One region of the Paenibacillus sp. UMB7766-LJ446 genome, then DNA from elsewhere that is predicted to be linked to it. Evidence: riboswitches for the same ligand, from Rfam matches in the RefSeq annotation. Region 1 holds a riboswitch; the other holds the start of a gene.
What was found. A riboswitch is a leader RNA that binds a small molecule or an ion and turns the genes downstream of it on or off. The one in region 1 is predicted to bind glycine.

Region 1 (16,211 bases):
TTGCGGAAGGGATCGAACGATTCGAGGAATTTGAATTTTGTCGATCCGTGGGTATCGACTTGGCCCAAGGGTATTACTTTGGTAAGCCAACAGCATACCCGCCACAAGGTCCCTACGGTAAAACCTCTGCCTGAATGAAATAAATTATGGATGTACCAGAAAGTCACTTCGCATAATTGGAGTGGCTTGTTTGACATGCCATGTACATTTTACAATCAAATAAATATGCTCATTCAGCCGATATATAGGATAGGCCTTCAGACTACAGCGGTCTCTATAGGACACCGTATTTAATCAGGTTGGAGAGGTCCTACATAAAAAGAAAAAGGGCAGATTTATATTTAGAGGGGGAGAAGCAAGATGAATAACATTCGGGGGAATGAGCAAGAAAAGGCAGCAAGTAAGTTAGCCAAGCCAAAAGATAATAAACCGAAAAAGAAAAAAGGCTTCGTCTGGAGCATAAGGAACAAATTATTGGTATCCTTTCTGGCGGTGCTGCTCTTGCCAAGTCTAACCATTGGAATGGTTACGCTCCTTATCGCGGACCATACGGTGGAAGACCAATTAATGGACAGTGCCAAACAAAGTGTAGACACAACGAATTCAATCATTGGCACACATGTGGATGCGAAGACTCATGATATCAACTATTTTGCCGGTTTGATTGAGAAAGACATGATTAAAGGACAAAATGAAAGTCCTGAGCTTGAAATGAAGTTGAAACAGTATCTGGGTTTACATCCGGATGCTTTAAATATCTTTGTGGGAACCAAAGAGGGAGTCATGGTCCGTGGTAAGGAATCTGCGGGAAGCTCACAAGGGTCCGCTTATGATCCCCGGGAACGGGAATGGTACAAGCTTGCAATGGAGAAGCCAGGTACTACAGTAGTTTCACCTGTATCCAAAAATACGGACGGCATTGCTGTTGTTTTTGTCTCCAAAACGCTTGATGATCAATCCGGTGTTGTTGGTTTGTCCATGGATCTGACAGAACTGCGAGAACAGGCATCCATTAAGGTTGGCAAAGAAGGGTATATCATCATCATGGATGCGGACAAAAATTATATCGTGTCTCCAGTCATGGAAGCCGGTACACAAGAACCGACAACCGTTCTGGATCCAATGTATGGGAGCAAGGAAGGTGAGTTCAGCTACATCTATAATGATGATCCCAAAACGATGATTTTCTCTACTAATGAAGAAACCGGGTGGAAGATTGGCGGCACAATGTTCCAAAGTGAAGTATCCAATGCAAGTAAGGATATTCGGGTGGCTACTATAATCGTTATCCTGTCTGCCACAATACTTACGCTGGTCTTCATTATCTGGCTAACGCGTTCCATGTTGCGTCCAATCAAACGTCTGCAGGAATCCGCGAGAGCCGTAAGTAAAGGCGACCTGACGGTGAAATTGGAGACCAGACGCAAAGATGAAGTTGGCGAACTGGCGAAGTATTTTGAACGGATGGTCGACAATCTGCGCATGATGATTCTGGGTGTACAGGAGACGGCAGAGCAGGTCTCTGCCTCCTCACAGGAATTGTCCGCTAGTGCGGATCAAACGACCAAAGCTATTGAGCACTCAACGATGGCCATTCAGGAACTTGCCGAGGGTGCAGAGCAGCAAGTGAAGAGTGTAACAGATGGATCAGGACAAATGAGCCAAATGGCGGAAGATGTTCGGATGATGTCCGAGCGTGTGCAATCCATTACAACGAACATGCGGCATACATCCGGAGCCGCCTATTCAGGTAATGAAGCTGCAGGTGAGGCGGTGGAGCAGATGAATAGCATTCAGGAAACGGTGGAACAACTGGCGACGGTGATCCAATCACTGAATGCACGCTCCGTTGAGATTGGCAGCATGGTAGATGTGATTGCAACAATCTCGAAGCAGACCAACCTGCTAGCGCTGAACGCTTCCATTGAAGCGGCTAGAGCGGGTGACGCTGGTCGTGGCTTCGCTGTCGTAGCTGGAGAGGTACGCAAGCTTGCGGAAGAATCGGGAAGCTCGGCAGCACAAATTGGTGAATTGGTTCATAATATCCGTCAGGATATGGATGCTGCCCTGAGCGCTATGGAAGCAGCTCAGACTCGGGTTGGAGACGGACTTCAGGCTGTGAACACGTCTGGACAATCCTTTGCTCAGATTCGGGAGGCTGTGGAGGATGCTGCTCATACGCTGGATGATTTGTCCGAAACGACAAAGCAACTGGAGAGCGGCGCTTCCAACGTTGCCAAAGCAATGAACGATATCTCCATCGTGACCCAAGAATCTGCTGCAAATACGGAATCGGTCTCGGCATCTTCTCAGGAACAGCTGGCATCTGTAGAGGAGATCGCTTCGTCTTCAGCACATCTGAACAGTATGGCGGAGCAATTACAAGGGTTGCTGGGTATGTTCAAAATGGTGGAGGACACAGCGAAAGATGGGGACAAGTCCTAACCATTAGACGATAATATTTCACCGCATTTTCTACAGAGATTAGAAGGAAATAAAGATAGACTTTTCTCCTGCAGCCCTGTATAACTATATCGTGGTTTACGCGTATGAATTGCGGTGTAATCATATCTGGCAGACCATTCACATATCATGCTCCAAACATGATGAATATAGCGGGCGCAGGAGGCTTTATGACATATGTTGCAATTCTTATTTTTGTCCTGACCATCACACTGGTTATCTGGCAACCTCGTGGATTGGGCATCGGATGGTCCGCCATGGGCGGGGCTTTGCTAGCCTTAATATGTGGTGTTGTCAGTCTGAACGATGCATCTGATGTAGCTTCCATTGTATGGAATGCTACACTGGCTTTTGTTGGCATCATCATGATCTCGTTAATACTCGATGAGACAGGTTTCTTCGAATGGGCTGCTCTTCATATGGCAAGGCTGGCAGGAGGAAATGGCCGCAGGCTGTTCATCTATTCCATTTTGCTCGGGGCGGCGGTGTCCGCTCTCTTCGCTAATGATGGTGCAGCGCTAATTCTTACCCCGATTGTGCTGGCGATGGTACGGGCATTGAAGTTCGATGAGCGTATGGTGCTCGCCTTTGTTATGGCTAGTGGATTTATCGCGGATACAACTTCGTTGCCGCTGGTTGTCAGCAATCTGGTCAATATCGTTTCTGCCGATTATTTCGGTATTACATTTGTGGAATATGCGGTGCGGATGGTTGTGCCGAATCTATTTTCCATCGTGGCGAGTACAGGGATGCTGTTCTTGTTTTATCGCAAAAGCATCCCGCTTCGCTACGATATCACATCAGCACGTGATCCACAGGAAGCCATTCGTGATCCGCGGATGTTCCGCATCGCCTGGTTCATGCTGGTGCTGTTGCTAGTTGCCTATGCATCCAGTGAGTTTTTGCCGATTCCGGTATCCGTTATCGTCGGTGCAGTGGCTCTTTTGTTCGCCATATTAGCCAGAAAGAGCGAAGCTGTGAACATGAAACGCGTAATCAAGGAGGCTCCATGGTCCATTGTGGTGTTCTCGGTGGGCATGTATATCGTGGTGTACGGACTGCGCAATGCCGGATTAACCGATTACCTGAGCCGCTGGCTTGACGCGATAGCAGACCATGGTCTGCTGGCTGCTTCAATTGGCATGGGCATGATTGCAGCTGTGTTGTCATCCGTAATGAACAATCTGCCCACCGTGTTAATTAACCTATTAGCGATTCAGGGTGCACATACCGAAGGCATTGTGCGTGAGGCGCTGATCTATGCCAATGTTATTGGATCTGATCTAGGCCCCAAAATGACACCAATCGGCTCACTCGCCACATTACTGTGGCTCCATGTGTTATCCCGCAAAGGTGTGAAGATTACATGGGGATATTATTTCAAGGCAGGCATCATCTTAACCATTCCCACACTCTTAATTACCTTGGCCGGATTGGCTTTATGGTTATGGATTTTGGGTTAGTACAATCGTATTTTACATTAGCAATCATCCTGTGATCCAACTTGTTGTAAAAAGCTGCTCTCATGCGCTGGTGCTCCACACTGGCTATGAAGCAGTTTTTTTTATTTCTTCTATAGAAGAAATAATTCTCTCTCTACATTAAAGGATGTACACAAAGGCCGGCATCAATATTGCTGGCCTTCTCTTTTTGCCATCCCCAGGAGGCTGAGGATTAAAATGCCTGGGACACAACCAGCGCTGATACAGCGCAGAGAACGGAACGATTGTGTAAAAGCGAAGCTTATTCTGTGTAAGGATTTTCCCTGTAAGAAAAGATCAAAATTATCTTTTGTTCTTGATGGGTAGATAAAACACCGAACGTAGTGGAGGGGACGGAATCGATTCTGAAGAAGCGGCAGCGTTCGCCTTTGTCTCCGAATTTTAACATTATGAATATCAGATCAAAAAAAATTGGAGACAACAGCGATCGGAAGAACGATCCGTAACCGGAACGGCCACCCGAAAAGATTAGCGATTTATTCATTAAGTGATAAAAATCTGGACACAATATGGATTGAAACAACATCCGTTCCCGAAGTACCCACTTCAGCAAGCAATTTGTCTCAAATGCATTTCGATCCACAGCTCAACATTTTTAACACTGCGTTTACAAAACATTGATTTTGAGATGACATAACGAAACTACAATGAATAAAGAGTTGATGGTGAACAAAAATAAAAGCAAATCACCGTCACTAAATTGGGGGAGGAAAATAAAACATGTTTAAAAAGTTGCCGTTCATTTTGATGACCTTAACGTTCGTACTGGTTCTCGCAGCATGCGGATCGAAAAATGACGCTGGTACAGAGGGTGCCACAGACAATGGATCAGGAGAAACTGCTACTGAACTTAGCGGAAACATTCTGGCTGTTGGATCAACAGCACTGCAACCTCTGGTAGAGCAAGCTGGACAAAAATTTATGGCAGTTGATGAATATAAGAAAGTAACGGTACAAGTGCAAGGCGGCGGTAGTGGTACTGGTTTGACACAAGTATCTGACGGACAAGCTACAATCGGTAACTCTGACGTATTCGCAGAAGAGAAGATTGATGACGCAGCAAAAGTAAGCGAACTGAAAGATCACCAAGTAGCTGTTGTAGCAATTGCACCAGTAAGCAACAAAGATGCAGGTGTTCAAGATTTGACGAAGCAACAACTGATCGACATTTTCTCTGGTAAAATCACAAACTGGAAAGATGTTGGCGGTAAAGATCAAGCCATCGTTATCGTAAACCGTCCTAGCAGCTCCGGTACTCGTGCAACATTCGAGAACTTTGCACTGGGAACAAAAGTTGAAGATATCCAAGGTTCGATTCAGGAAGATTCCTCCGGTACAGTTAAAAAGCTCGTAGCTGAAACGCCAGGCGCAATTGGTTATCTGGCTCTGTCCTACCTGGATGACAGCCTGCAAGTTTTGAAATACGAAGGTGTAGAAGCAACAGTTGAGAACGTTGAAGCAGGAACTTATCCGGTATGGGCTTACGAGCACATGTACACAAAAGGTGACCCGGATGCAGCAACACAAGCATTCCTCGACTACATCCTGAGTGACGAAATTCAACAAAACGACGTGACGGAGCTTGGTTACATCCCAGTATCCGGCATGAAAGTAAAACGTGACGCAGCAGGTACTGTAACTCAATAATCTTTGAACTTGCGCATACAGCGAGAGAGGCGGACCCAGGTCCTGCCTCTTTGCGCGGTTTGCTCTGGAATTATCCCATATTTTGCATGAATTCTACTATAGAAGGATGGTTGTTATGGAACAGACCGAAGGGGGAACGGTAATGAACAACAAGTTGAAACCGCGCCGGCCCTTGAGAGAAAAGCATTATTGGGAAGAGTGGACGGGACGGATCTATACGTCGATTTGTGTCGTTTTCCTGATCGTTGTCATGTTTTCCATCGTTTATTTTGTAGCGTCCAAAGGCTTATCGACCTTTTTCCAGGATGGCGTAAGTTTGCGCGAATTTTTATCCGGCAAAACGTGGAATCCAACGGGGGAACCCGCTGCCTTTGGAGCTTTACCGTTCATTACAGGGTCATTCATAACAACATTTCTTGCTGCTCTGATCGCAAGTCCACTTAGCTTGTGTGCAGCGCTCTTCATGACCGAGATTGTACCGGGTAAAGGTAAAAAAATATTGCAACCTGCGATTGAGCTGCTGTCCGGTATTCCTTCCGTTGTATACGGATTTATCGGTCTCAGTGTTATCGTTCCTTTGTTGCGCAGCATGTTTGGCGGAGCCGGCGTCGGAATTGCAGCCGGATGTTTGGTTCTGTCCGTTATGATTTTGCCTACTGTAACAAGTATTATGGCAGATGCACTGTCTTCACTGCCGAAAGGTCTGCGTGAATCGTCCTATGCATTGGGTGCAACTCGCTGGCAAACAATCTATCGTGTCATTATCCCTACGGTTCTTCCAGCTTTGCTGACAGGTATTGTACTTGGTATGGCTCGCGCATTTGGTGAAGCTCTTGCCGTACAGATGGTTATCGGTAATGCACCGCATGTGCCGACATCCCTGCTCGAATCGGCTTCAACGTTAACGAGTGTAATCACCCTGAGTATGGGTAACACCACAATGGGATCTGTTCATAATAATGCACTGTGGAGTATGGCGCTTGTCCTGCTGGTGATGACCTTTGTCTTCGTCATTCTGGTTCGCCTGCTTGAAAGGAGGAACCGGGTATGAAAATGAAGGCTAAAACAGTAGATAAAGTTGCCACTTCCATTATCGTTGTTCTGGCTCTGTTCATTGTTGTTCTCTTGCTCGGTTTGCTTGGCTTCATTCTGGTACGTGGGATTGGCCAGATTAACTGGCACTTCCTGACCAGCGCACCACAGCTGCTCAAAGGTGGAGGCGGGATTGGACCGCAATTATTCAACTCGATCTTCCTGCTTGTTCTGACCTTGATTATTACCATTCCCCTTGGCTGGGGCGGCGGTATTTATATGGCCGAGTACGCCAAGCCGGGCCGGATTACAAGCTTTATTCGACTGGTTGTCGAAGTGTTATCCTCATTCCCGTCTATCGTCATTGGTTTGTTCGGACTCTTGCTAATTGTTAATACATTTGGTCTCGGATTCTCCCTGTTATCGGGTGCCATGGCCTTGGCTATATTCAATCTTCCACTTATGGTACGGACAACGGAGCAAGCGTTCCGGGCCGTTCCGAAAGAGCAGAAGGAAGCGGGTCTTGCACTCGGATTGTCCAAATGGAAGATTATCACTTCCATTCTGCTGCCTGTTGCATTGCCCAGCTTAATCACGGGTACGATCCTGGCATCGGGCCGGATCTTCGGTGAAGCAGCAGCTCTGATGTTCACAGCGGGTATGAGTAGTCCGCCGCTGGACTTCACGGACTGGAATCCAACGAGTCCAAGATCGCCGATCAATCCATTGCGTCCGGCAGAGACGCTGGCGGTGCACATCTGGAAAGTAAACAGTGAAGGCATTGGCCCAGACTCCAAAGAAGTAGCAGCTGGAGCTTCAGCCGTGCTTGTACTTCTCGTGCTGGCGTTCAATCTGAGTGCACGCTGGATCGGTCGGGTAGTCTACCGCCGAATGACAGCTTCGAAATAAGGAGGAACCAACATGGCCATACCTTTCGGTACGGAACAGTTAAGCATATATTATGGGCATTTTCAGGCTGTGAAGCAGATTAGCCTGACTTTCCCTGAAGCCAGTGTAACAGCCCTCATTGGCCCATCCGGCTGTGGTAAATCCACGTTCCTGCGGTCGTTGAACCGGATGAACGACGAGATTGCCGGTTCCCGTACGGAGGGACATATCTGGATGGACGGCAATGATCTGAATGAGCCGGGTACGGATGTGATCAAACTTCGCCAAAAGATTGGCATGGTGTGGCAGAAGCCCAACCCGTTCCACAAGTCCATCTACAACAATATCGCGTTTGGCCCCCGCTATCGCGGTATCAAGAGTAAGAAGGCACTGGATGAAATTGTGGAAAAAAGCCTGCGTCGCGCTGCACTCTGGGACGAAGTGAAGGACAGACTGAATGAGTCTGCTCTGGCCCTATCAGGTGGACAACAGCAGCGGCTCTGTATCGCTCGCGCGTTGTCGGTGGATCCGCAGATTTTGCTGCTTGATGAGCCGGCATCTGCGCTTGACCCGGTATCTACGGGCAAAGTGGAGGAATTGATCTCGGAGCTCAAGAAAGAGCTGCGGATCGTGATCGTTACCCATAACATGCAGCAGGCGGCACGCATCTCGGATTATACGGCTTATTTTTATCTGGGAAGCATGATTGAACACGGGGATACGGAGCATATTTTCACCAACCCGGACAACCGTCTGACGCAGGAATATATTATGGGACGTTTCGGTTAATTGTTATATTGGATGGAGTAAGAGATAGAGATAGATCTATAGAGATGGAAGGAAGCATAACACCCGGGCGAGACAGTTCGGGGGTTATGCTTTTTTTATGTAATTCTACATATGGAATAGTTTGCCAAAATAAAAACAATCATGCTACGATATTTGTAAGCGCCACCTTTAATTTGATAAGAGAAGGAGATGTGGATCATAACTACCCATAAGATATCCCAAGACATCATGGCAATTGAAATTATTTCGCATTATTCTATAGAAAAGCCATCCGTTTCCTTTATCCGACATAATGAAAATCTAACGTACCAAGTGGTGGATGATGTAACCGGACAGAAGTATTTATTGCGTATACATAAAGCCGCTTTTGCAAGCATGGCGGGCATCCAGCATACACGACCTGCACTGGAAGCGGAGATGAATCTCCTTCATGAATTACGGGCTACCAGCCCATTGCGAGTGCAGACACCTGTACGCAATACATCGGGAGAGTGGGTCACCGTCTGGTTGGACGAAGCGGGAGAAGAGATCTGTTGTACTGTTCTGGAATGGATTGAGGGCAGGGATATCAAACAGGGAGAACGTCTGACGACAGCACAGATTCATGATTTGGGCGTACAGTTGCAGACGCTGCATCAATATGGACGAAGACCAAAGGAAACTCCCAAGCCGCAGGTGGGTTCACAGAAGTCTGAAAGCGGACAGCAGGTGAATGACCGTGAACAGCACATTGGTAAGGCGATGATCCCTGAGTTATATACCGATAGCCCCGCCTTGGATCAAACGGGAGTAAGGCCTGCCTACGGCTCGATCAAAGAGAATCTGGTCATGTTGGAGCAGTTGGAGGAAGGCGTTAGACGTGGCATCTTTACTCCTGAAGATTTCGATCTGATCCGTGAGACGTTTGAGAACATTAACCGGCAACTCGAAACGTATCCTCACACTGCCGAGACTTGGGGAGTGATTCACGCGGATATTACCCGCGGCAATCTGCTGGTGACGGATCAGGGCATATCCATGATTGATTTTTGTTTATACGGTTATGGCTACTATCTCTTTGATGCCGGAGGGGCAGCTACGATTTTCAATCGGGAGGAACGGGATATCTTCCTGTCGGGTTATACGGAGCAGACAGAACCACTGACGAAGCGTGATATTCGGTTAATGGAAGGATTCATGCTAATCTTTACGTTTGGCTATTTCGCATTTCAGATGGAGAATGAGTCAAGGTACGAATGGATGAAAGAGCGAATGCCTCTTATTTGCAGCAAATTTTGCAGACCCTATGTACACAATGAGAGTATCTTCTATGAGTTATAATTTGTGATTTCTGTTGGGTGGGAAGCGCTATGAATAACATTCATGAAAAAAGAGTAGCTTCGAAGATTCCGTCTGGTGGCTGGAAGCATGCCGGATTGCTGCTTGGCGGCGTGGGCATATCCAATCTGGGTGATTTCATATATATTGTGGCGATTAACCTGATGGTGTTGAATATGACACAGTCCCCGGCGGCAGTCGCAGGATTGTGGATTATCTCGCCGATTGCGTCGGTGTGCACGAAGATATGGTCAGGCAGTCTGATCGATCGCTATGATCAGCGACAGTTGATGATTGGTGCCGACATGCTGCGGGCATTGTTGGTAGCGATGCTGCCCCTGATGTCCAGCCTATGGATGATGTATACAGTGATGTTTCTGATCAGTATGTCTTCCTCCATATTTGTCCCTTCCTCTCAGGTGTACATTACCCGGCTGGTACCTGCTGAACGGCGCAAGCGCTTCAACTCCTTGCAAGCCTTAATCAGCTCAGGTGCATTTATTACCGGCCCGGCAGTCGCGGGAGTGATGCTGATTTATTTATCTCCGGCTGCAGCCATTTATGCCAATGCGGTTTCCTTTGCTGCTTCTGCTGTGATTCTATTGTTTCTTCCCAAATTGGGCATTGGAGAACAGAATCAAGGGACGGGAAACAGGCTGACACCTCGGTTGATTGCCCAGGATTGGAGGGCTGTACTGAGCTTTAGCCGGAAGTCGAGCTACGTGGTCGGTATATATGCCCTGTTTCAGATCATTCTGGTGGTCGGCATGTCGCTCGATGCCCAGGAAGTAGTGTTTATCCGTCAGGTGATGAACCTGCCTGAATCGCAGTACGGAGCTTTGATGAGTATCACTGGGATTGGTTATTTGGCAGGTTCCATGCTGGTTTGGCTGTTCGCCAAACATGTGCCGATCCGTCACATGATGGGTGGCGGTGTGCTTCTGGTCGCACTGGGTTATTTACTGTTCGCCCGTTCGTTCTCGTTTGAACTGGCGGCGTTTGCTTTTATTCTGCTCGGTCTGTGCTCGGCACTGGCGAATACGGGCCTGGTTACCTTTTATCAAAATAATATCCCTGTCGATCTGATGGGCCGAGTGAGCAGTATACTTGGACTGGGGTTAAGCGTGCTGCAGGTGGTTTCCATTTTGGTTGCAGGCGTGGTGGCAGAGCAGTTGTCACTTCGTATGGTATATACGGTTGTATCTGGAGTGATGGTGCTTGCAGCGTTGGGATTGTGGGTGACGAGCATGTTTCCTTCCCGAAGCAGGTATTATGATGAACCGGCGAAGCCCAAGGCGATGGTGGGGTGACAGGCAGAAATACGGTAATTCTAGTACAGAATAATGGTTGCCTGAATACCCGAACCGTTCTGTGGATCTTAACATAGATAGTACTAACCACGGATATTGCTCATAGAAAACAAACAAATGTATACGCTTTCTAAATGAAACGCATTAACACATTCATGTGATAAAAGTTTACAAATCGTTGGTTCATCCTGTTTATAAAATGGAAAAAAGTAAATATTCACAAAGAAATCGTTAAGTTTGTTGACACTGATCTTCCGGTCGATTAATCTTAATGAGAAAGTAATAAAAACTTCAATTATCGTTCTGGTACACGATCAGAATGGTTCCATACAAGCGAATGATAGCGAGCGGGAGAGTCCTGGGCATGCCAAGTAAAAAGGCAGCTGTCGGGCACCGAAGGAGCAAGCTGCTACGCACCCGGCGCAGTGGTTAATCTCTCAGGTAAATGTACCATCGTTGGACGCAACTCTGGAGAGTGCGCGATATGCGCCACCCAAGGGGTATATGGTCAAGCAGCACGGTGTGCAGGGGACATTACCTGTGAATACAGGGCATGCATCAATTCGCCGCGCTTCTTATCATGAAACTCTCAGGTATCGAGGACAGAGAGAGGGCCTTAAGGCCTTCTTCTGTCCTTTTTTCATGTCATCATTCAGTAATAAAGGGACATTATGGGTGTAGGTCTGGATGAAAATGACGATTATAAATGGAGGGTTTGCGATGCGTTTTAAAGACGTTTTTTCAATTATTGGTCCGTCCATGACAGGTCCATCAAGTTCACATACGGCTGGAGCAGCAAGATTGGGTCGAATTGCCCGTCAGTGGTTGGGGTGCACGCCTGAACGTGCCCGATTAACGCTGTACGGCTCCTTCGCCGATACGTATCAGGGGCATGGTACGGATCTGGCTTTGATCGGTGGCCTGCTTGATTATGTGACGGATGATCCACGGATTCCGGATGCTGAGCAATATGCAGAGGAAGCGGGTATGGAGGTAGAGTTTTTTACAAGTGGTCTGCCTGCTCCTCATCCTAATACGGTCAAAATTGAGCTGTGGCACGGAGACCGCGAGTGTTCACTAATCGGTGCTTCCATTGGTGGTGGTAGTGTATCGGTACATGCATTGAATGATTTTCGTGTACAGATCAGCGGAGAGTTTCCAACACTTGTGCTGCGCCATTCGGACAAAGCAGGGGTGCTCGCCTCCGTAACCTCCACAATCAGTTCGTCAGGTGTGAACATCGGGTACATGCAAGTGGATCGGAAAGCCCGGGATGGTGAAGCACTGACAGCGATGGAGATGGATGGTGTGCCGAATCCTGAGATGTTAAACCGTCTGCGGTCGCTGGATCATATGCTGGACATTCGCGTGATTGATTTGAAGAGAGGGGTCGAGCCGGATGCGGTTTAAACATCTACATGAACTGAATACCATCTGTACAGCAGAGTCCAAAACCATTGCCGAGCTGATGATCGAAGAGCAGGTTCAGGAGACGAATATCCCGAAAGCGGATGTTGTGCGGCAGATGTCGGATTACTATCAGGTGATGAAGGAAGCTGTGCACAAAGGGCTGACAGAAGATACGACATCACGCAGCGGCTTGACTGGCGGAGACGGTAAAAAAATGGCCGAGTACATTCGTAAAGGCGAGACTTGCTCTGGAGATGCCTCTGCACTAGCCATGGCGTATGCACTATGTGTATCAGAAGTGAATGCATCCATGGGCCGGATCGTAGCGACACCGACTGCCGGTTCTTGCGGCATCATTCCAGGTGTATTTATCAGCTCCCAGGAGCGTTTTGGCTGGAGTGACGAGCATCTGGTGAACGGTCTGTTCTGTGCGGGAGCGATCGGTTATGTCATTGCCAACAATTCATTTATTTCCGGTGCCGAGGGCGGCTGTCAGGCTGAAGTGGGTTCTGCCATCGGCATGGCCGCTGGAGCGATGGTGGAGCTGCGTGGAGGGACGCCGGAGCAAGTGGTTCATGCAGTAGGTCTTGCGTTAAAAAACACATTGGGCCTTATCTGCGATCCCGTCGCAGGCCTCGTGGAAATTCCGTGCATCATCCGTAACGGACTGGGTGCCGTAACCGCGTTGGCTGCGGCCGACATGGCGCTGGCCGGGGTACGAAGTGCCATTCCGTCAGACGAAGTCATTGATGTCATGCTGGAAGTAGGCAGTGCCATGCCAAGCAGGCACCGTGAAACGGCTCAAGGTGGGCTGGCTCAAACACCAACGGGACGGAAAATGATGGAGAAGCTCGCCAAACCGAAGGCAAAGCGTGCAGAGCCTGAGGTTGAAGCGGAGTCTGAGTCCCCTGCTGAAAACAAACCTGAACCCAAGGCATGACAACCATGAACGAACATGAACTGAATTAACTCGGAGTCTGGATCATAAACGTCGATGCTGCTCCCATCTTGATATGAAAGTCGATACGAATTCTTCCTGATGAAGAGGCGTATCGGCTTTTTTTGCTGTTCGAACAAAGAAAAAAATAAATGGGTATTGACGTTTATATATCGATTAGATATATTATTAACTGACATATATCAATATGATATATAAAAAGCTGAGATAACGTAATACAACCTAAGGAGATGAATAAGATGAAACGTGTTTTTCAAACGAGTCTTCTGTTTATGAAAAATGGAGCTACGATTGTCGGCTTGATTACGGCCGTATTATTCCAGGTTTTTTTTAATACCATCTGGCTTAGTGGGTATGATCAGGTTAATGCACGGATGACTCAGCTTGCGGTGACCATTGTGAATGAAGATGGGGCTGAGGCTGAGCCTGTAGCAAAGTCTCTTGCAGCGGGACTTGGTTTTGTGATCAAACCATCCGCATCGATGGAAGAAGCCAGACAGCTGTTAACCGACCGGGATGTATACATGATTATTGAGATTCCATCGGGTTTCATGCAGCAGGCGGGAGATTTATCGCAACCGGTGAAGGTGAAGTATGTGATGAATGAATCCAACGTAGCTACCGTGAAAAGTGTGATGCAGAACGTATCCGCACAAGTTACAGCGACGTTGAATCGTGAAGTACAGCAAAATGGCATTCGTGGAGTGCTGGATCAATCGGGTATGACTGCCGATCAGGCCAATGCGCTGGCGCTGGGGTTATCTTCCCGGGTGGAGGCAGAGGTGGAAATGCTGAACCCAGTTCAAAACTTTGCCTTTTCGATGGTGCCGATGCTGATTGTGACGGCTACGTTTACAGGTGCGATGCTGCTTGGCATGAATCTGCAAAAAGTTTCTGGAGAACTAAGTAGCAAGGCGGGGAAATGGGAGCGCTTCTGGGCACGCAATATCATCAACCTGGGTGCTGCATTTATCGTATCGCTCGTTGGAGCCGGGATGATGCATGTTATGGGTGTATCAGCAGCGGATGGATGGTGGATGTTATGGCTATTTCAGTTGTTGATTACTTTATCTTTTCTATTCGTGGCGCAATTGAGCTTGTTGCTGCTTGGAAATGCGGGGGCATGGTTAAACAGTGCTTTACTGCCTCTGCTGATGTTGTCATCGGGCGCAACCATTCCGCGTGATGTCATGTCTGATTTCTATCAACAGATCGGTAATTATCTACCGGCAACCTATGCAGTGGAGGGCATGATGAATCTGGTGCTTGGCGGCAGCGGGATTAGTCATGATGTTCTGCTTCTGGTGGTGATTGGAGCAGCGACGCTGGTTCTGGGAGCTCTGTGCACATGGATCAAACGCTCAGGTCCTGCACAATCCGGCATTCCTTTAGAATCCAAAGCTGCTGCTGCCCCTGCCGCTCTGGCTGGGAACCTGACTTCGCCTGACCATGGATGACAAACATTCTTCATCCCTTGGGAACTCAATCGCAGATGCCTGCTGATGTTGAACGTATAAGGGAGGATGTGATACGTTAAGAGGAATTGGAAAGGAGCGGTACACCGATGAACACACAGCATGTCATCCTCGGAATACTGCACAATCAGCCATGTTCCGGATATGAGATCAAGCAGTACTTTGAACAATATTTTTCGTTTTTCTTCGATGCGAGCTTTGGCACCATTTATCCCACACTCGCGAAGATGGAAAAGTCAGGGTTGTTGACCAAGGAATCCGTAAGACAAGAAGGGAAACCTGACAAAAATGTGTATACATTAACACCGGAAGGTTCTACGGAGTTCAGTACCTATTTGATGAGTCCCCTGGAAGCCGAAGTGTTCCGTTCTGATTTTCTGATGCGTCTGTATTTCGGAGAGCTGGCAGATGAAGATACCGTCACAGGGTGGGTCCGGGCGGAGCTGAATCGTAAAGAATTGCTGTATGCCGAGCTGCAGCGCCAGATGAAGCAACTTGGAGAACAAATATCGCCTTCACAGCGTTTATGTATGCAAGTAGGACTTGTGCAATATGAGGCCACGATTCAATTGCTCAAGCAGCAGTTATCCACGCCACAGTAAATTTCATTCGTAATCGTGAAATGAATTGATCGGATCATCCATCCATAACGCAGAACAAGCGCTCTACAGAACCATCACAGGTCTGCGAGCGCTTATTTGCGTTGCTCTCAATGTAGCAAATTCCAAGCCCATAACAACATCAAGCTGCTACACGATATCTGTGCTGAGTACAGCATATCCATATGCGGGCAGCTCAACGGCCAGGATTCCCTTTTCCTTGGCTGTTCGATAATTCTCCCCAAATAACTCCGTCCAATCCCCGGCGCCCGCCTCCAGCTCGACGATAGCCGTTTCTTCCGAACGATTGAACAGGATCAGAATTCGTTCCTTATCATCCTGTCGTTCCATTACAAGCTGGCTTCCGCCTTCACGGGCTTGCAGGAAACGTATGCTGCCTTCCGCACGCAGGGCAGGATGGGCATGGCGAATTGCAATCAGCTTCTGATAAAAGGTGAACAGCTCGCGATCCTGCTTTGCCTCATCCCACTCCATGCATTTTCGACAACCGGGATCTTGATCGCCGTCCAGTCCAATCTCGTCCCCATAATAGATGCACGGGGCACCCATATAACTGAATTGGAACAGCGCAGCCAGTTTCATCTTCCGCTGGTCGCCCTCACATAAGGTGAGCAGTCGTGGTGTATCATGACTGTCCAGCAGATTGAACGCCACTTCGCTGGCTTGCAGCGGATAGCGGGATAGCTGTCGACCGATGGAGTTCGCGAATTGGTCAGCGTACATGTCACCTTTTACAAAAAAACGATTCACGGCTTCCGTAAACGGATAGTTCATCGAGGCATCGAACTGGTCGCCTTGCA
Region 2 (16,211 bases), on a different contig from region 1:
ATTATTGAAGGTTGACTTTAAGGCAATTTCCAGTTTATATTGGTTGCATATTCCTCAATCAAAGGAGAGATTTTGATGTCGGTGAGCGTTCTTAACTAACCAAGTTTCATATTCAGGAGTTTGGCCTTCGATTCGCTTGTGCCTTGTGGCATACGTGTATTTCTTGATGCGCCATTACCCTGTACTTAGTTAAGAACAGCGGATATCATAAATCGCCTCCGGGATTGTACGTGTCCGGGTCTATTTCCGCGCTGTGTTCAGCGTGGATTTTTTTGTATAGACCTATAACGGGCCCTGCTTTCCCCTACGTTAAGGGCGGAGAATGACGTTTGTTCATTCTCCGCCCTTTTTGCGTTTTCCAGGAATATGTTCCATCGCTTAAACCGAAATTCCATTTTATAACCAAGGAGAGATCAAGCATGAATGAAAACACACTAAACAGTCTGGGTTATTCCCAAATTCAAAAAAACGTTGCAGCCTGTGCCCTATCCTATTTGGGCAAACGTTATGCAAGAGACATGAAGCCCATGGTGGACGCTACTCTGATTCAAATGCGGCTGGAAGAGACCGCTGAGGCTGCTGCTTTGATTCGTTACGGCGCCAGTGTTCCCATCCCTTCACTGGACGGCATGGAGACCATCATGGATCTGCTCGGCACCGGTTATTTGTTCACGGAGCGAGATTTCAGCCATCTCGCCCAATTTCTACGCAGCTGCGCACAGCTTATGAAATACATGGAAGGCAAATCCGAGGTTGCTCCTACAGTCAGCCGATACGCTTCATCCATGATATGGATGGAGTCCCTGCTGAGCGAGATCGAACGATGCATTCATAATGGCCGCATTCAGGATCAGGCAAGCAAGGAGCTGATACGTATTCGTAAAAAAATGACGGTGAATGAGGAGCGCATGAAGCGCAAGCTGGATTCTCTCATAAGCAAACACCGCTCCATCATGCAGGAGAATGTCATTAGCCAGCGTGGTGGAAGAACGGTGCTGCCCATCAAGATAGAATTCCGCAAACACGTTAAAGGCAGTGTGCTGGATGAGTCAGGCAGCGGCCAAACCGTATACATTGAGCCAGCGGAATTAGTAGGTCTGCAAATGGAGCTGGCTTCACTGCAAGCGGAGGAATCACGGGAAGAGATGAAAATCCTAGGCGACTTAACCTCCATGGCAGAGTCGTATCATCGCGAAATTGCGCTAAATACGGAAACGGTAGGGGTTCTGGATTTTCTGTTCGCCAAAGCGAAATATGCGGCGACCATGGACGGACGGACTGTACGCGTCAATGCCAATGGACGGGTTCGGCTTCAAGGGGCACGCCATCCATTAATGGGCGCATCCATGGTTCCCCTTGATTTTGTAATGGGTCACACGTACTCCTCACTGATCATTACAGGACCGAATACAGGCGGCAAAACGGTTGCCCTCAAGACACTAGGTCTGCTCACCCTGATGATGCAATCCGGTCTGCTTGTCCCTGTCGCTGAAGAGGGCGAGATGGCCGTGTATCATGAGGTTGCCGTCGATATCGGTGATGGACAGAGCCTAGAGCAGGCACTCAGTACCTTTTCTGCACATATTCGCAACATGATTGGCATCCTGGCTCAAGCCGATTCATCGACGCTTGTACTAATTGATGAGATGGCCTCAGGTACTGATCCCGGTGAGGGAGTGGGACTCTCGATCGCTATGCTGGAGGAGCTGCAAAGCCGCGGAGCTACCGTTGTCGCCACTACCCATTTTGGGGAAATCAAACATTTTGCGGCAGCCACGCCTGGATTTGAGAATGCACGAATGGAATTTGATACAGTCTCGCTCCAGCCTCTCTATCGATTGCGGATTGGAGAAGCCGGGGAAAGCTATGCCTATTCCATTGCATTGAAGCTAGGTATGCCGCAGCGCATTATTGAGCGCTCCAAGCTCATTTCAGATCAGGGTGTCTCGCAACGTATCTCTCCAAACTTTACTTCAGCTGTGCCCGACGTGAATTCTTCACCATCACCAAATAGCAGCATGGCTGAACAAAAGCATTCAAATAAAACTAGGAACACGCTGGAAGCTGTCAATGAACCTCTCAACCCTTCCGTACAAACTGGCCCTAGAAACCAGTCCAATTGGACTGGAACATCGAAACCCACATCCCCTGCCAAAGCATTCCGCAAAGGGGATCGTGTCTATGCAGCCTATCTGAACCAGTCAGGAATTGTCTGTGATGTGGAGGACAGTCGCGGGAATATCGGAGTCATGCTGCGCGGACGCAAAGTCAAAATTCACAAGAAACGCCTGACATTGCATATATCTGCACAGGAACTTTATCCGGGCGACGACTATGACCTCGACATTGTGCTGGAGACCAAGGAAAACCGGAAGAAGCGCAAACTGATGGGTCGCAAGCATGTGGAAGGATTGACGATTGAATTGCCTCCTGAAGAATAACCACAGGATTGATATCATGGGTGGAGCTGATATACTTTAATAAACCTATCGATCGTTCGTGGTTAAGAAATTCAACGGGGGAAGGAAGACTCATATGTCTGTTGAGCAGGATACAAAGAAGGTGACTGCAGAAGTCCTTGTATGTCCTTTATGTGGTGAAGCCAATGGCTGTTCCTATGCAGCAGGCCGCCCTCATTCAGCATGCTGGTGTAACCAGGCCGTGTTCCCCGAAGGGGTATTTGACCCCATTCCGGCAGAACAACGCAGGAAGTCTTGTATATGCGAAGCATGTCTGGATACGTATAAAAAGAAGACAGAGCAAAATAAAGAGCCTCACAGTTAACCCTGTGAGGCTCTTCTTCTGTCGATATTACGTCGTACTGTAATGAAGAATGTTACTTCTGCATTTGTTGATAATGCGCTACCGCTTGCTTCAGTACAGGATGGTTCTCGTCCATGGACGTATACTGGCTGAGTGCTGCTTCAATCCCTTTTTGCTGGATCGTAGTCTGAAGTTCCACCGCTTCCGGATCTTCGGAAATATCAAACTTGCAGGCAGCCGCCATTCCCATCGCCAGATGTGTTGTCTCCGTTCCGTACTCGTAAGCCTGGAGAGCCGGGCGAACCAGACGGTCATTCGGGGACAGCTTCCGCAGCGGAGAACGTCCTACACGAGTTACCTCATCCGTCAGATGCGGGTTAACGAACCGTTCCAATATTTTGGCAATGTACAGCTGGTGGTCATCCGCATTGAATCCAAAACGCTTCACCAATACTGCCCCGGTTTCCTGCAAGGCCCCATATACAATAGATTTGACTTTTTCATCGGCAATAGCCTTCTGAATTGTATCAAACCCGTTCACATATCCAATATAGGCGGCAATACAGTGTCCGGTATTTACGGTGAACAGCTTCCGTTCGATATACGGCTCCAGATCATCCACATACATTACACCCTCAACCGGTTTGAACGCAGGCGCCATCTGTGAACGGTCAACGACCCATTCATAGAAAGGCTCTACCTGTACATGCAATGGATCTTCATGATGCTGAATTGGCACAATACGGTCTACGGCTGAATCCGGGAAATACACGTACTGATCCGCAAGCAGGCGAGTACGCTCATCAAGCAGACCATATACATGTTCTTTCAGCTGAGTGCTGGCTCCAATTGCATTTTCACAGGCAATAATGTGAAGGGGCTGGAAGACATCACCTGTTCCCAGTCTGGCTGTAAGTCCTTTGGCAATGCCGGGAGCAATATGTTTCAGTATGCCTACACCCACTGCCGTTGTGATCAGTTCCGCTTCTGCAACGTTTTGAGCAACGGTATCCAGATTCGTTCCATCGATTGCACTCACACCGGTAACGGTCTCCAGGTCCTTGGCCTCGTTAGCCAGCTCAACCGTGTACTCTCCACGCTGCTCTAGAGCCTTAACCAGCTCCAGGTTAACGTCCGAGAAAACGACATTGTAACCAGCACGGGACAGGATCAAACCGATGAAACCACGTCCAATATTCCCTGCTCCGAAGTGAAGGGCCTTCATAGTTCCATTTCACTTTCCAAAATAGTAATGACTTCTTCAGCGGTTTGAGCATGACGCAGAGCTTCCATGTTCTCTTCCTCAGCACAGATGACTGCGATGCTGGTCAGGATCTCCATATGTTCTCCGCCCTGAGCGGCGATACCAATCACCATATACGCTTTTTCTTCCCCAAAATCAACACCTTGCGGGAACTGAATAACCGATATACCTGTGGACAGGATGAATGATTTGGATTCCTTCGTGCCGTGTGGAATCGCCAGTCCGTTGCCCACATACGTGGAGACAATCTCTTCACGCTCCAGCATTTTGTCAATGTATTCTGCGGTGATATGTCCCGCGTCTTTCAAAATCTGACCTGCCATACGAATCGCTTCGTATTTGTCCTGAGCCGTTGCATTCATGATGACTTTATCTTTAGTTAACACACTCATGTTTGAATACCTCCAATTTCGGTTTTGCTGCGGTAAAATCCCGCAAGTTCTTGGGACAAGTAATGAATAAGGTCATCCCGGTTGCCTTTTTCAAGTAATGCAATCATTTCTTCCTGCAACAATAGCGCACTGATCTCACTCAGTACCTCCAAGCTTTCCTTCGATAACTGTCTCGGTCCAAGCATCAAGAGCACATGGCTGACACCTGCCGGGTCTTCCGGCGTGCGCAGAAGCGGCTCTGTTAGTTGGAAAAGCGTGATTGAAGGACTGTGAATGCCATCACTGCGTGTATGAAACAGCGCGAGGGAAGTCCCGGGAATTTTCTGGCTTCCAACCTCTTCACGCTCCTCCAGCAGCCTGGCAATCTCTTCTGGATTGTTCAACACACCAGATTGATGCAAAACGCTGCACATGGCGTAGGCCGTTTTGAAAAATCCGATCTCTTGATTATCCAGTGGGAACACCTGAAACTTGCCGATAATCTGTACAATTTCAATCAGGGTAGCTTCAAGCCCAACCGGATCGGTAAATCGTCCTGTTGCCCTTGACTCTGCTTCAGGTGGGGGACTATGTTCCCGTTGAAGCGTCGTTGTCCTGATGAAGTGCCTTAAACGTTCACTTTCTTCTGCCGTCAGTAGTGGGCTCACCTTGTAGTATTGATGTTTATCCATTGGCAGATCCACGGTAGAGAGAACCAAATCATATTCCGTCTTCGGTATACGTGCGGCTTCATACCATGACACGCTGTCCACAATCCGAATCTCGGGAATTTCCTTGGACAGACGGCTCGATAACATTCGTGAAGATCCGATTCCGCTGGTACAGACGACGACAGCCCTGATTTCTCGCTTCAGCACCCGCAGCCGTTCAATGGAAGCACCGAAGTGCATCACCAAAAATCCAATCTCCTCATCCGGCACATCCGTATTGGGCCAAGCCTCTCGCACCGCTTTCTTTACATCCTCAAATAATGATTCATAATCCTTGCGGATCTGCTGAAGCAATGGATTACGGATGAGCTGCCGTCCATCCATTCGTTCCAGCACCGGCTCCATGTGAGCAATTAGACCCTCACGCAGCAGCCGATCCTCATGGAACGAATAATGGGTATTCTCCTGCATTCGATCTGTGAGAGAACGAACCATATTGAGTAAGACCAGGTCGTCTATGGGCAGCAGACGTGAGGAATGAATCGATCGCTCGATTTCAATCAGCAGTCTGTGAAAATAAGCCTGCTCCTCGTCCACAAAATCAATTCCAAGCTGGGCAGACAGAACACCGCACAAACGGGAAGCCAAATATTCTGGTACCTTCCCCTTGTCGCCTTGCAGCGAATTTCCAACGTCTTTTTTATCCAGTTGAGAGCCCAGACCAATACCAAAGCCCTTACGGATACGCACAACCGCTACAGACATTTGAATCAGCAGCTTCATGTATTGACGCTCCGGAATATTTTCCAACCACTCAATATCTGGCTGCCACAACGCATTTTCGACCGTAAGTACATCCTCATGCCCAATCATTTCCAATAGTTTACTGTTTACTTTGGAGACGCCCTGCTCCGCTTGCCTACCGAACAAATCGGATTCATCCAGATATTCAAGAGCGAGCGCAGAAATAGCCATGCGATGAGCCCACTCGCTTCCATTGATCTTGACCCCATATCCGCGCCTGCGAACCAGCTTCAAGCCCGCCAGATGAATGCGTGGCTCCAGATCGTCCAGATCATTGCTCGCAGTAGACACGGTTACCTTCAGATCTGAGGCCAGCGCAAGCAGCTTCACAGGCTCGGACTCATCCAGCAAAATACAAAGCATGAAGAGTTTACGCTCTTCGGGCGTAAACTCTACATATTCGTTAAGCTCAAGTTGTTGGCGCAATACGGCCAAATCATCGGAACCGGGATCAATTCGAACCCCGGTTCCCGATTTTTTTTCCAATCTCATGCCAAGGGGCTCAAGCCATTGTTCAATCATCTGCAGCTCCCGATGCACAGTACGGGTGCTTACTTTGACCGCAACAGCTATTTCGCCAGCAGTTACCTCATGCGGATGCTCCAGCAGGAACTCCACGATCTCACGCTGTCTCCTTGTAATATTACTCATCAGGAATCGGATTTGAGGCGCTCCACCAGTGCCTCATATTCAGGACTCTTCAGGAAGTTATCGATGGAAATATGCTCTGCATTTGGAGCCACGGATTTGGCCCGGTCTGTCAATGTTTTCTGAGTGATGACGATGTCGGCATCTTGCGGAATCTCACTGATCGCCGTGTTCGTTACAGCGACATCCACACCGGCTGCCTTCATTTTCTTCCGCAGAATCGATGCACCCATGGCACTCGAACCCATTCCTGCATCACAGGAGAAGACAATTTTGTTTATGTCCGTTTTTACGGCCGCAGAAGCAATATCAGCCGCACGGTCAGCTTCCCGATTGTCTTTATCAACGGTGAGGTTACCCGTTTTGCCCTGATTTTTCATGTCTTTCATACGACTGGATGCAGTATCCAGATCTTCGTCATCCTTCTGTTTACCTGTTTTGAGCAGCACAGATGCCACAAGGAAGGAGATGATCGCAGCTACGGCTACCCCTGCAAACATGCCAAGATATCCACCCTTAGGTGTTAACAAAGAGTAAGCAATGATACTACCCGGTGACGGTGCTGAAACCAAACCAGCTCCTGTCAGCATAAAAGTCAATGTACCCGCTACACCACCAGCCATCGCAGCCAGAATCAGTATCGGTCTCATCAGAATGTAAGGGAAATAAATCTCGTGAATCCCGCCAAAGAAATGGATAATTACAGCACCTGGAGCGGAAGATTTGGCTGATCCCCGACCAAAGAAGCAATAGGCCAGCAAAATACCAAGTCCAGGTCCTGGATTGGATTCAAGCATGAATAATACCGATTGTCCCAGTTCTCTTGCCTGATCCGTACCAATCGGTGTCAGAATCCCATGGTTGATGGCATTGTTCAGGAATAATACTTTTCCTGGCTCAATGATCAAGTTGACCAGCGGGAGAAGACCAGCATTCATCAAGGTTTCTACCCCAGCCGATAACACCTTGCTAATCGCTTCAACGAAAGGCCCGATGCCTTTAAGGGCTAGAAGGGCCAAAATCCCACCAATAATACCAGCGGAGAAGTTGTTAACGAGCATCTCAAACCCGGATTTGATTTTGCCATCGACAGCCTTGTCAAATTTCTTAATGACCCAGGCTCCCAATGGTCCGGCAATCATTGCACCTAGAAACATGGGGATGTCACTGCCGACAATAACCCCGATGGTCATAATCGCACCGACTACACCACCACGTTGGCCGTGTACCATGGTACCGCCTGTGTAACCGATAAGTAAAGGCAGCAAATATTTGATCATTGGATCAACCAACAATGCAAAATCTGCGTTAGGGAACCATCCTTTTGGAATGAACAATGCCGTAATTAAACCCCAGGCGATAAATGCACCCATGTTCGGCATAACCATACCGCTCAGGAAACGTCCAAACTTCTGAACGCCGACCCGTATTCCTCCGCTTTTTCCGGACTTTGCGTCCACTGAACTCATACTGAAAACCTCCTCAACATATTAAACCTTAATTCCACTGAATTTTGACACGATGATCCAGACGAACGAAGGTACAAATCTGTAATAAATCTTAATTTCACAACCATATCGTAAATGAAAACGGTATCTTCTACAACGAAATGAAAACCTACTTCCGTCATGAACGTTGATGACAAGATTTAAATTTGAAGGATTGTCCCATTTTGAACCTTGTATAAGGAATGGAACCTGTTATTCCCTTTCCTGTATCATACCCACGAATTACCCCATTTTAATGACAAATAAAATTGTAAATTTATTCAATTTTAATGAGCAGTTTCTATCTCATTCAGGATTGATGATGAAACACGTTAGGGTGTTATTCATTTCATTCAAATAATCTGAAATACTCTAATAACAACGGCAAAAAGCGCAATTGCTCAGCCCGTTACAGGTGAGACAATTGCGCCTAAGTATTCTCCGGATTAGCAGGATTACCATCCGGATCTATAATCAATCGATTCATTCTTTTTAAGTTAAACGGCATTTGGCCTGAGGCTGAAATTCAGTCTCCAGCGGAAAATGCAACCCTAGTTTTATTCCGTATGTTTACGATACGCATCCGCGTTCATCAATGTGGACAATGCCGCTGTCAGATCGCCCTCAACACGGATTTCGATCATCCAGCCTTCTTCATATGGAGAGTTATTAACTAGCTCCGGGGAATCTTGCAATGCCTCATTTACAGCAACAATTGTTCCACTTACAGGAGAAAACAAATCCGAAACGGTTTTGACGGATTCAATTGTTCCAATGCTGTCTTCCGCCTTTACATCCGATTCTAGGTCAGGCAATTCTACAAACACAATGTCACCCAGCTGATGCTGCGCGAATTCGGTAATGCCAATACGTACGGTATCCTCCCCTACGGTCTGCACCCATTCGTGCTCTTCACTGTACAGGAAATCACTTTTCAATTCGCTCATCGATATCCGCCTCGCTTTTCATTAAATGAGTGCATGCGCTTCTTTGACCTTAACCTTTTTCCCAAAACATAGCGTATGATATTTTAGAATCAAATGTCAAGATACCTTACAATTTATTTGATTTTCTTCCTTATATGCCTGTAACTCTATTGGACTCTCTCTACATATAATGGTGAATATTAGAAAAGTAAGCGTACTCTTTAAAAATATACGAACATTATAGAATTATCTTGAAATATCATTCGGATTTTTTGTTGATTTCTATGATATCGTTCTTGACATCAATAGTCGATTCAGGCTTTAATGAGAGTAGTAAATATGTTTATTGGTCTATGCAATACCCGCGGATGAATGTAAAGGGAGAGATTACCCTTGACACCCGAATCAGGGTGCACATGCGGTAACGCCGAAGGAGTAAACCACCGACAAGCGGGAGGTGAATCTCTCAGGCAAAAGGACTTTTACGGGACGCAACTCTGGAGAGCATCTATTCGCCCTGTGTGGGCGTTATGATCACCCAAGGGGAAACCTGCTGCATCATGCGGCGGGGTAACTCTCAGGTACCAAGGACAGAGCCTAAGAATACAGCGTGCTTCTGGCATGCCGGTTCTTTGGCCTGTCCTTTTCCTTTTTCCCAAAAAAACGAAAACAGGTTATAGAGCGGCGCTGCCTATAGCGTCCTTACCTTACTTTTATAATTAATTGTTGATGACAGATTCATTGATCCACGGTTATACACTCGGCCGGTTGACGGCCCATGACGAGGTGATTGGATGTCCGATTTGCTTAGAACCCCACTCTTTCCACTCTATCAGCAGTATGAAGGCGTACGATGCATTGATTTTGGTGGCTGGGAGCTCCCGGTACAATTCAGCGGAATTCAGAAAGAGCATGAAGCGGTGCGAGAACGTGCCGGATTATTTGATGTATCCCACATGGGTGAATTCACCGTACAAGGTGAACACGCGGAAGCTTTTTTACAGCACATGACGACCAATGATGTAACAACACTCGTTCCCGGTCAGGCTCAATACACGTTAATGTGTTATCCGGATGGCGGCGTGGTCGATGATCTGTTGATCTATAAACTGAAAGACCAGCATTATATGCTGGTGGTTAATGCCTCCAACATCGGCAAGGACTGGTCATGGCTGCAGCAGCACATGTCGCCAGGCGTAACGATGACGAATGATTCCGAACAAACGGCGCTGCTTGCCCTGCAAGGTCCACTTGCTGTGGATATTCTCGCAAAGGTGACAGACACTGATGTGTCTTTGATTGAGCCTTTCCGTTTTGTACCTAATGCGAAGGTATGTGGCGTTACATTGCTGTTATCCCGCACCGGATATACGGGTGAAGACGGATTTGAGCTCTATGTTCCTGCCGAACAGGCCGCTGTAGTCTGGAACGGATTGATGCAGGCGGGAGAAGGTTACGGACTCGTTCCGACCGGACTGGGTGCCCGGGATACGCTGCGCTTTGAAGCCAAGCTTCCCCTGTATGGACAGGAACTGTCTGCAACCATCTCGCCGCTGGAGGCTGGCGTTGGCATGTTTGTGAAGCTGAATGCCGGGCCGTTTATCGGACATGAAGCCTTGTTGCAGCAAAAAAATGATGGACCTGCCCGCAAGCTGGTCGGCATCGAAGTGCTGGAGCGCGGTATTCCCCGCCCCCATTATCCGATATACGCCGAAGGCGTACAGATTGGTGAAGTAACCACAGGAACCCAATCGCCTACGTTGAAACGCAATCTGGGGCTGGCCTTGATTGACAGCAAATATGCTGCATTGGGTACCCCGCTGGAGATTGAGATTCGTGGCAAGAAACTGAAAGCTGAGGTCGTGAAGACCCCTTTTCATAAACGGACACGTGCGCCAAAGACACCTACTCAAGGAGCTGATCAAGCATGAGCAAGCACCGCTACATTCCCATGACCGAGCAGGATCAGAGTGCCATGCTGGCAACCATCGGTGTGGAAACAATTGAGGATCTGTTCCATGACATTCCACAGGAGATTCGCTATCAGGGTGAACTGCCTGTTTCCTCCAAACTGGATGAATATGCACTCACACGTCATATGTCAAAGCAAGCGGGAGCCAATGCCAACTTCGAGACACACGCCAGTTTCCTGGGTGCAGGCATTTATGATCACCACGTTCCTTCAGTCATTAATCATGTCATCTCCCGTTCCGAGTTTTATACAGCCTATACACCTTATCAACCCGAGATCAGCCAGGGAGAATTACAGGCGATTTTCGAGTTTCAATCCTACATCTGTGAGTTAACAGGCATGGCTGTAGCCAATGCCAGCATGTACGATGGTGCGACTGCATTCGCGGAAGCAGGCAATCTGGCGGCAGCAGCAACCCGTCGCAAACAGCTGATTGTGTCACGTACCGTGCATCCCGAATCCCGTCAGGTATTGCAAGCTTATGCACATGGCCTCAATCTGGAGATCGTTGAGATTGGGTATCAAAATGGTGTAACAGACTGGGATGCCCTGAAAGCCGCTGTGTCCGATGACACCGCAGCCGTCATGATCCAGAGCCCGAACTTCTTCGGCGCCGTGGAAAATGTAAAACAGGCCGCAGATCTTGCGCATGCGCACAAAAGCCTGCTCGTGGTCAGCGCCAACCCGCTATCGCTGGGTCTGCTGGAAGCCCCAGGCAAGCTGGGTGCTGACATCGTCGTTGGCGACGCACAGCCCCTTGGTATCGCCGCTTCACTTGGCGGCCCAACATGCGGATATTTCGCCGTATCCCAGGCTCATATGCGCCGGATTCCTGGCCGAATTGTAGGCCAGACAACGGACCGCAACGGCAAGCGTGGTTTTGTACTCACGCTGCAAGCACGTGAACAGCATATTCGTCGTGAAAAGGCGACGTCCAACATCTGTTCCAACCAGGCTTTGCTCGCGCTGAGTGCCTCTGTCTATATGTCCATCATGGGTAAACAAGGTATGATCGATGTCGCTGATTTGAATTTGCAAAAGAGCCATTATGCCCTTAACACACTTACCGCAATTCCAGGGGTCTCTCTTACGTTTACTGCACCAACGTTTAATGAGTTTGTTATCCAACTGCCTGAAGCAACAAATGTGGATGCCCTGCAACTGAAATTACTCGATGCCGGCTTCATTGGCGGGTATGAACTTGGAAGAGAGTATTCCGAGCTCGCCGGACATATGCTCATTGCCGTTACCGAACGACGCAGCAAGGAAGAGATAGACGAATTCGCACGTGTATTGGAGGGATCGCTGTGACTCAGGAAACGACAACAAAGACAACTTCAGGAACAGGACAACCGGAAACAGTAACCTCAGTCTCCACTTCGGGCCATACTGAAACAGTTACAAAAATCTCTGCCCAAGCTGCCTCTACAGCACCGGAGCAATCGTTGATTTTTGAACTCAGCAGTCCGGGTCGGGTTGCATACTCTTTGCCAGAATGTGACGTTCCCCGGCAAGCTGCCGATTCCCTGATTCCCCGGGAAATGCTTCGATCGGAAGCAGCAGCATTGCCTGAGGTTTTTGAAGTTGACGTCATTCGCCACTACACTGCTCTGTCTCGTCGTAATTTCGGAATAGATAACGGATTCTATCCGCTAGGTTCTTGTACGATGAAATATAATCCGAAGATTAATGAGGATGTGGCCCGTTACAACGGATTCGCCAAAATTCATCCATATCAGCACGAATCCAGCATTCAAGGTGCACTTGAACTGCTCTACACGTTGCAAAATGACCTTGCTGGCCTGACTGGCATGGACGCCGTTACGCTGCAACCAGCCGCTGGCGCACACGGCGAATGGACCGGACTCATGATGATCCGGGCCTACCACGAAGGTCGTGGTGAACAGCGTACGAAAGTCATCGTACCGGATTCTTCTCATGGCACTAACCCGGCAAGTGCAACCGTTGCAGGTTTCGAAACGGTAACGATCCCTTCCCGCGCAGACGGTCTGGTAGATCTGGACGCACTCCGCGCTGCTGTAGGGTCGGATACCGCAGCGCTGATGCTGACCAACCCGAACACACTCGGACTTTTTGAAAAAGACATTCAGGAGATTGCCTCCATCGTGCATGAGGCTGGTGGTTTGCTGTACTACGATGGTGCCAACTCCAATGCTATTATGGGCATCACCCGCCCTGGCGATATGGGCTTTGACGTAGTACATCTGAATTTGCATAAAACAATGAGTACTCCGCACGGCGGGGGTGGACCTGGTGCCGGCCCGGTTGGCGTGAAGAGCCGCTTGATTCCGTTTCTGCCGAAACCGATGGTCATCAAAAATGATGAGGGCATATATGCGTTGGATCGCGAAGGTGATCAATCCATTGGCCGGGTCAAAGCGTATTACGGCAACTTTGGTATTCTAGTCCGTGCCTATGCCTACATTCGCACCTATGGACCTGAAGGCTTGCGCCGGGTATCCGAATGCGCGGTGCTCAACGCCAACTACATGATGGCCCGTCTCGCACCTTACTACGAGATTCCGTATCCAGGCGTGTGCAAACATGAATTCGTGATGTCTGGCCGGGGATTGAAGCAATATGGTGTACGTACACTGGATGTCGCCAAACGGTTGCTTGATTTTGGATATCACCCGCCAACGGTGTACTTCCCGCTGAACGTGGAGGAGTGCATTATGATCGAGCCGACGGAAACCGAGAGCAAAGAAACACTAGATGGGTTCATCGATACGATGATTCGCATCGCCAAGGAAGCAGAAGAGACACCTGAACTGGTACTCAATGCCCCTTATGGCACACCGGTTACCCGTCTGGATGAAACAACAGCAGCCCGTAAGCCGGTACTGAACTGCGCTTGCAGTTGAAAGCTAATCGTTATAAATGACCAAAAACAGTCGCACTTATGTGCGGCTGTTTCCTTTTAACCTGTTAGTTTTATCTCATTCTCTTCGGTCCAGTGCTTTCAATTTTGATCGTATGTCTCTTCGAAGGCTCAGCGAATGATCACCGATGTTTCGTCTTCTTTGCGGTAGATAACTGCAGAATAGAACGTTTCGCTTAAAACAAAAAAAGCCGGTATCTGCTGTAACAACAGATACCGGCAAAATCGCTGCACGACTGCAGCTCTTTTATCGGAAAAAGAAACCCTTAAAATCGGGTGGAAACCCCATAAAATTACGCTTGAATGCTTTGAACCAATTCAACGACTTGTTCAGCCGTTTGCATATCCAATGCTTTGGCAGCAAGCTCTTGCATGTCTGCACGGGACAGCTTGGTGATCTGACTACGAGCTGGCAGAATGGATGTTGCGCTCATGCTGAACTCATCCAGTCCGAGACCGAGCAGCAATGGAATTGCTGTTTCGTCTCCGGCCATCTCTCCACACATGCCAACCCATTTACCTTCACGGTGCGCTGCATCGATAACCATTTTAACCAAACGCAAGATGGCAGGGTTATAAGGTTGATACAGATACGACACGCGCTCGTTCATACGGTCAGCAGCCATTGTGTATTGAATCAGATCGTTTGTTCCGATACTGAAGAAGTCCACTTCTTTGGCAAATTGATCCGCCAGAACCGCAGTCGAAGGAATTTCGACCATGATTCCCAGTTGGATGCTGTCTGAAACAGCAATACCTTCAGCGACCAGCTTTTCCTTCTCTTCGAGCAGGACAGCCTTCGCTTCACGGAATTCACCCAGTGTTGCGATCATCGGGAACATGACACGCAGGTTACCATGTACGCTTGCACGCAGCAATGCACGCAATTGCGTACGGAATATATCCTGACGGTCCAGACACAGACGAATTGCGCGGAAACCGAGGAATGGATTCATTTCTTTTGGCAGATCCAGGTATGGAAGCTCTTTGTCTCCACCGATGTCGAGTGTACGAACGACGACAGGTTTACCTTCCATTTTCTCCAGTACAGCCTTGTAAGCATTATACTGAATGTCCTCGGAAGGAAGCTTGTCTCTGCCCATATACAGGAACTCGGTACGGTACAGGCCTACAGCCTCGCCGCCATTTTCCAGAACACCGGCAACATCATTCGGAGTACCAATGTTGGCTGCCAGTTCCACATGAACGTTGTCCACCGTTACCGTTGGCTCATCACGCAGTTTTCTCCACTCGGCACGTTGTGCATCGTATTGCTCCTGTTTGGAACGATATTCAGCAATAACATCATCCGTTGGATTAACCAGTACATGACCGTCCAAACCGTCAACGATAATCATATCGCCTTGTTTAGCTTGAGCCAGAATGTCCTTGGTTCCAACGACAGCCGGGATTTCAAGCGAACGAGCCATGATTGCGGAGTGCGAAGTACGTCCACCAATATTGGTTGCAAAACCTTTTACATATTGACGGTTCAGTTGAGCCGTGTCGGAAGGTGTAAGATCCTCCGCAAGCACGATCACTTCTTCACTGATCTCAGCTGGACTCATGAATTCGATACCAAGCAAGTGATTCAACACACGTTTGGTTACATCACGCATATCTGCAGCACGTTCCTGCAGGTAAGCACTCTTCATGTTTTCAAACATTTCGATAAATTGCGTTGCTGTTTCGTTCAATGCGAATTCCGCATTAACCTTATCATCTGCAATTTTCGCTTTAACCGGATCAATCAGTTCCGGGTCATTCAGAATGAGCAAATGCGAAGCAAAAATCTCAGCTTTTTTCTCGCCAAGCTCTTGTAAAGTACGCTCTTTGATCGCCTCAAGCTCAGCCTGGGACTTGCCCAGAGCTGAGTCGAGTTTCGCGATTTCTGCGTCAACGTCGTTGATTTCGCGTTTTTCTACAGAGTAATTGGGATGCTCCAAGATAAACGCCTTGGCGATAGCAATACCCGCCGAAGCCGCGATCCCAGAAACATTAAGCATTAATTTCGCCCAGCCCTTCGTTAACCATAACGTCTGTCAGAGCTTGAAGAGCTTCTGCTTCGCCTTCACCTTCAACGATGATGTTGATGGTGTCGCCTTGTTCCAGACCAAGGGAAAGTACGCCCAGGATGGATTTCAAAGTTACTTTTTTACCGTTAGCTTCTGCAAAGGATTCTGCACCTTTGAATTTGTTTGCTGTATTAACCAGGGCTGTCGCCGGACGTGCGTGGATACCATCTTCGTCTGTAATTCTGAATGTTTGTTGCATTACAATCATCTCACTTTCAATAATTTAGTTTAGGCATTGCATCTATTTACACTTGCTTGCCATTGTCGTAACACTTCTTATTTTATCTCAATGATTGGCTGATCGCCAATTTTCAGTACGCCGCTCTTC

Region 2: it holds a riboswitch for glycine, as region 1 does, so the genes downstream of both, gcvT (glycine cleavage system aminomethyltransferase GcvT) here and sdaAB (L-serine ammonia-lyase, iron-sulfur-dependent subunit beta) in region 1, are expected to answer to the same signal.

Annotation. Positions count from the first base shown of each region.
Region 1 covers NZ_JASOYM010000010.1:143,448-159,658, forward strand. Annotated here, with positions in the region: gene QP794_RS22850 (EAL domain-containing protein) at 1-134, shown strand, start outside; gene QP794_RS22855 (methyl-accepting chemotaxis protein) at 361-2,445, shown strand; gene QP794_RS22860 (arsenic transporter) at 2,634-3,926, shown strand; gene QP794_RS22865 (phosphate ABC transporter substrate-binding protein) at 4,686-5,612, shown strand; gene pstC (phosphate ABC transporter permease subunit PstC) at 5,755-6,663, shown strand; gene pstA (phosphate ABC transporter permease PstA) at 6,666-7,553, shown strand; gene pstB (phosphate ABC transporter ATP-binding protein PstB) at 7,566-8,321, shown strand; gene QP794_RS22885 (phosphotransferase enzyme family protein) at 8,550-9,641, shown strand; gene QP794_RS22890 (MFS transporter) at 9,671-10,948, shown strand; glycine riboswitch at 11,287-11,410, shown strand; glycine riboswitch at 11,415-11,556, shown strand; gene sdaAB (L-serine ammonia-lyase, iron-sulfur-dependent subunit beta) at 11,669-12,358, shown strand; gene sdaAA (L-serine ammonia-lyase, iron-sulfur-dependent, subunit alpha) at 12,348-13,298, shown strand; gene QP794_RS22905 (YhgE/Pip domain-containing protein) at 13,556-14,773, shown strand; gene QP794_RS22910 (PadR family transcriptional regulator) at 14,881-15,393, shown strand; gene QP794_RS22915 (alpha-glycosidase) at 15,541-16,211, opposite strand, start outside.
Region 2 covers NZ_JASOYM010000009.1:169,242-185,452, forward strand. Annotated here, with positions in the region: gene QP794_RS21705 (endonuclease MutS2) at 420-2,441, shown strand; gene QP794_RS21710 (cysteine-rich CWC family protein) at 2,536-2,784, shown strand; gene QP794_RS21715 (mannitol-1-phosphate 5-dehydrogenase) at 2,837-3,988, opposite strand; gene QP794_RS21720 (PTS mannitol transporter subunit IIA) at 3,985-4,419, opposite strand; gene QP794_RS21725 (BglG family transcription antiterminator) at 4,416-6,524, opposite strand; gene QP794_RS21730 (PTS mannitol transporter subunit IIBC) at 6,524-7,990, opposite strand; gene gcvH (glycine cleavage system protein GcvH) at 8,566-8,955, opposite strand; glycine riboswitch at 9,303-9,426, shown strand; glycine riboswitch at 9,430-9,530, shown strand; gene gcvT (glycine cleavage system aminomethyltransferase GcvT) at 9,729-10,865, shown strand; gene gcvPA (aminomethyl-transferring glycine dehydrogenase subunit GcvPA) at 10,862-12,217, shown strand; gene gcvPB (aminomethyl-transferring glycine dehydrogenase subunit GcvPB) at 12,313-13,791, shown strand; gene ptsP (phosphoenolpyruvate--protein phosphotransferase) at 14,102-15,814, opposite strand; gene QP794_RS21760 (HPr family phosphocarrier protein) at 15,807-16,082, opposite strand; gene ptsG (glucose-specific PTS transporter subunit IIBC) at 16,160-16,211, opposite strand, start outside.